One region of the Bradyrhizobium quebecense genome, then DNA from elsewhere that is predicted to be linked to it. Evidence: predicted binding sites of a transcription regulator. Region 1 holds the regulator's gene; the other holds the start of a gene.
What was found. Region 1 encodes LexA, which represses DNA repair genes until DNA is damaged. Its sites were predicted from a motif close to TGTTCNNNNTGTGTTCNG; they were not measured.
Positions count from the first base shown of each region.

Region 2: a site for LexA is predicted at 1,454-1,471, ahead of HU230_RS05515 (ImuA family protein). Genes of this name have one in related genera too.

Region 1 is NZ_CP088022.1:3,021,989-3,024,382, forward strand. It holds gene HU230_RS14585 (molybdopterin molybdotransferase MoeA) at 1-590, shown strand, start outside; gene lexA (transcriptional repressor LexA) at 834-1,538, shown strand; gene HU230_RS14595 (hypothetical protein) at 1,795-2,223, shown strand; gene HU230_RS14600 (hypothetical protein) at 2,369-2,394, shown strand, end outside.
Region 2 is NZ_CP088022.1:1,174,902-1,177,295, forward strand. It holds gene HU230_RS05510 (UdgX family uracil-DNA binding protein) at 1-1,287, opposite strand, end outside; gene HU230_RS05515 (ImuA family protein) at 1,543-2,334, shown strand; gene HU230_RS05520 (Y-family DNA polymerase) at 2,228-2,394, shown strand, end outside.

The DNA of each region.
Region 1 (2,394 bases):
TGGCGCGCGCCGAAGGCGCCGAGACCGTCGATCTCGGGGTTGCCGCCGACACGGTGGAGGCCACCACCGCCGGTATCCGCCGGGCGCGCGAGACCGGTGCCGACATCCTGATCACGACCGGCGGCGCCTCGGTTGGCGACCACGACCTGGTCAAGCAGTCGCTGGAGGCCGAGGGCGTCGCGATGGCGTTCTGGCGGATCGCGATGCGGCCCGGCAAGCCGATGATGCATGGCCGGCTCGGCGCGATGCGGGTGATCGGCCTGCCCGGCAATCCGGTGTCCTCCTATGTCTGCGCCTTCCTGTTTCTGGTGCCGTTGATTCGGGCACTGAGCGGCCGAAAAGCGATTCATCACCGCCGCGCGAGCGCAGTGCTCGGCCGCGACCTCGCCGCCAACGACCAGCGCGAGGACTATCTGCGCGCACGCCTCGAGGAGCGCGAGGACGGCACGCTGATCGCAACGCCTGTGATGCAGCAGGACTCGTCGCTGCTCGGGAATCTCGCTGCGGCACGGGCACTTCTCGTGCGTCCGCCGTTTGCGCCTGCCGCCGGCAAAGGCAGCGAATGCGAGATCCTGACGCTGCCCGAGTGACAGCGGAGACCGCATCGCTTGAGCGCTCGCCGGATGCGTTCACCGGAAATTAAGTGGTTGCGGAACACATATCGAACATATAGTGTCCGTTCATGATTTGTTTCGAGTACGGGTGTGTACAAATGGGAAGCCGCGAGGGAGCGCTCGTGATGAGCACCGTGCTCCTGAGGACTGGCCCCGCCTGTAGGCCCACCTGAAGAGTCTCGGAATCGAACGACGCTACCAACCGGGGGAATACTCGAGATGCTCACGCGCAAACAGTACGAACTTCTGCGTTTCATCAATGAACGTCTGAAAGAGGCCGGCGTACCGCCCTCGTTCGACGAGATGAAGGATGCGCTCGACCTGCGCTCGAAATCCGGAATCCACCGCCTGATCACTGCGCTGGAAGAGCGCGGCTTCATCCGCCGCCTGCCCAACCGCGCCCGCGCCATCGAGGTCATCAAGCTGCCCGAGCTCTCGGCCGGCGGCGGTAACGGCCGCCGCGGCTTCACCCCGAGCGTGATCGAAGGCACCCTCGGCAAGCGCACCAGCACGCCGCCGATCGCCGAGGACGACGGCAACCGTCCGGTCGCGGTCCCCGTGATGGGCCGGATCGCCGCCGGTACGCCGATCGAGGCACTACAGACCCGCAGCCACACCATTAGCGTACCGCCCGACATGCTCGGCTCCGGCGAGCACTATGCGCTGGAAGTGCGCGGCGACTCGATGGTCGATGCCGGCATCCTCGACGGCGACATGGCGCTGATCCAGCGCAACGACGTCGCCAACACCGGCGACATCGTGGTGGCGCTGATCGACGAGGAGGAAGCCACCCTGAAGCGCTTCCGCCGCCGCGGCGCATCAATCGCTCTGGAGCCGGCCAACACCGCCTATGAAGTGCGCATCCTGCCGCCGAACCGGGTGCGCATCCAGGGCAAGCTGATCGGCCTCTATCGCAAATACTGAATTTCAAATACTTGCGGCGGCCGGGAACGAGCGACACATCGGATCGTTCCTTGAATGATAGCGTAACGTGCTGTTTGCCCGATGCGCTCCGATACCTCTCACGCAGCGTCGCGTGTTTGTGATCGGGAGCGTTTGGCGACCAGTCGTACAATCGCCCAGAAACGAGGAGACACTCGTTCGCTATCGTCCACTCTGGTAGAGGCCCTATGCCTCAAGGAGAGGCACGGGTCGCTACCTCGATTTGAGGAGCCATCCGATGTGTGACTATAGTCTGCACGCCGTGGCGTCGCGCCCCGCCATTGTTGGAGAGACGCTGATCACCACGACTTTCCGCGGCACGTCGACCCGCGGCTTTGCTTCGGAGACCGATCCCACTGTCGCGGTCTGCATGCTGCCGGGCACCGAGCTCGCTTTCGCCGAGAACGTTCGCTACGACAGCCGCTGGATCTGGACCAAGACGATGAACTTCCGCGTCGGCGTGTTCAACGAAGTCGAGCCCGACGTTCCCGATCGCCATCATGACGCGGTCGAATTCCCCGACGGCAGCCATGTGCTGGTGACCCAGCTCGTCGAGGGACAACGCGTCAGCGTGCTGCAATTGCCGGCACTGCATCCGTCGGTCGAGCAGAAGCCGAAGGTTGTGGAGCGGCGGCCCTCCGCATTTGCGTCGCTGTTTTTGGGTTGAGCGCATCGTCGCCGCGGAATGAGCTGTTCGGCGGCGGATGACCTAAGCGATTTCGAGCGACCCCGGACGCCGGGTTCCGGGGCGCGGCTGGAGAATTGCGTCGGCGCGCGCCTTGGCGCATCATCGGGCACGGAGGACGTGCGTGGTGGTCGACAAGGTCACATGGCAAAA
Region 2 (2,394 bases), 1.8 Mb from region 1:
GATCGGGGTGATCTTGCCGAGCACGCTCTGCGCTGCGGTGGCGCCGAGCGCCACCACGAGTTCCGGCCTGATGGCGTCAAGCTCGCGTGCGTACCACTGGCGGCAGGCGCGGATCTCCGGCGTGCCCGGCTTCTGGTGCAGCCGGATCTTGCCGCGCGGCACGAATTTGAAGTGCTTCACCGCGTTGGTGATGTAGACCTTGGCGCGCGCGATGCCGGCGTTCTCAAGCGCGCGATCGAGCATCTGCCCGGCCGGTCCGACAAAGGGATGGCCTGCGAGATCTTCCTTGTCGCCGGGCTGCTCGCCGACCAGCATCAGCGACGCGTCTTGTGGCCCTTCTCCGAACACGGTCTGGGTTGCGTCCTTCCATAGCGGGCAGGCGCGGCAATCGGCGGCCTCTTCGCGCAAGGCAGCGATCGTGTCGTGAGCTTGTTTGTCTTGGATCTGCTTGTCTTTGACTTGTTTGTCTCGGGCTTGCTTGCGGGCCATCGGCTCATCCTGCGGCTTCAGCGGCGCGGCCGCCTTGCGTGCAATGAAGGGGCCGCTGGTCATGCGCATGGCGTCTTCGATCAGCGGCTTAATGATCGAGTCCTCGGGCAGGTTCCTCCAATAGGCCTGCGGCATCTCCATCACTTTCAGCCGTGCGGGATTGAAGAGGCCGTTGTCATGACGCCGCCAAGCCTCCTCGAGCCGATCCTCGCTCGGCACCTCGGATTTGGCGATGCCCGGCGAGATCGAGATCGCGTGCCCGTCCCAATGCGCGCAGACGTCGGGAGTCAGGATCGACCACGGCATGTCGGCGAAGCGGCCGGCGAAGAAAGGTGCGGCGAGCTCGACGATGCGATGCTCCGGCTCGAACCAGGCGACGTAATGCGCCGTCCGCTCGCGGCCGATCTCGCGGAAGCGGAGCTGTGCGTGCATCCTGTCGATGTCGCCATAGACCGCGCGCGCCATCGCGTGGACCTCGGCGACGTCAGGATCATCAGTTGCGCTGAGCAGATCGTGATGGCTGCGCAGCCGCCACAGCAGGCGATAGAGCAGGGCGAAGCGCTCGTCGTTGCGATGCAGGATCGCGGCCTTTGCAAGCTCGACGAATATGGCTGTCACGTTGAACCGCGCCTGTGGCGCATCGGGCAAGTCATTCACGCAGGAGGCTGACGACAGTTCGTCGTCCTTGCGTACGGTCCACGTGACCTCCGCAGGCTTCACATCATTCAGCGCCAATCGCCGCGCGGCCTTGCGCCAGCCCTCGAAATCGGTGTCGTTGTCGAGCACGATGATACGCATGCGGTTGCTCCGTTTCCGTCACGCCGCCATTTTGGGGGCCTGCGCGCCTGACTTGCGGAAGAGCAGGGCCCATCCGGTTCGGCGGCTGCTGAATCCCATTGATTCCATTCATGAATCGATGGGCTCACCAATCCGATTGACTCCGCGGGCCCTGTTAGCTTTATATTAGAACATATCATGAACAAATGGGCCAGTCCCTGGTTCTCTGTTCTGGTCAGTGACGGCCTCAAATTTTCAGGTGGAAGGAGCGGCGCAATGAATGGCGCACGCACGGGTACGCTTGCGTCTCTGCGCGGCAGCATCGCGCGCATCGAGGCGCCATCGGAGGCGGCGATGCCGAATCGCATCGCGCTTGGACACACGAGCGCGGACGCGATGCTGCGCGGCGGGCTTGCACCGGCCGCGCTGCACGAGGTGTTCGCGGCCGGCCATCAAGGCGGCGCGGCGACCGGCTTCATCGCCGGGCTCGCCGGGCGGGTGTCAGCGCGCAAGCCGCTGGTCTGGGTGCGGCAGGATTTTTCCGATCGCGAAAACGGCGCGCTATCGATGCGCGGGCTCGCCGAACTCGGCCTCGATCCGCGCCTCTTGGTCACCGTGCGTGCCGCCGATGTCGACAGCGGCCTGCGCACCGCGGCCGACGCGCTCGCCTGCGATGCGCTCGGCGCGGTCGTGCTCGAGATCTGGGGCCATGCGCGCCAGCTCGATCTCGTCGCCAGCCGCAAACTGACCTTGGCTGCGCAAGCCTCCGGCGTCACCGCGCTGGTGCTGCGGATCGCAGCGACGGCGATCCCCTCGACCGCGGAGACGCGCTGGATCGTGCGCGCGGCGCATTCGCCGCCCGGCAATGCGGCTTGCGCCTGGGGCGCGCCGCGCTTCGAGGCCGAACTCGTGCGCAACCGTCATGGCCCGGTCGGGCGATGGATCATGGAATGGAAATGTGATGAGTGCCAATTCAGTGAACCGTCGGCGTATCCTCAGCCTGTGGCTGCCACGCCTGCCCATCGACCGCATCAAGCGCAAGCTCGCGCAGTCCGTCTCGCAAGCTGATGCACGGGAGGTCGTAGGGCTCCCTCTCCCGCTTGCGGGGGAGGGCTGGGGTGGGGGTCT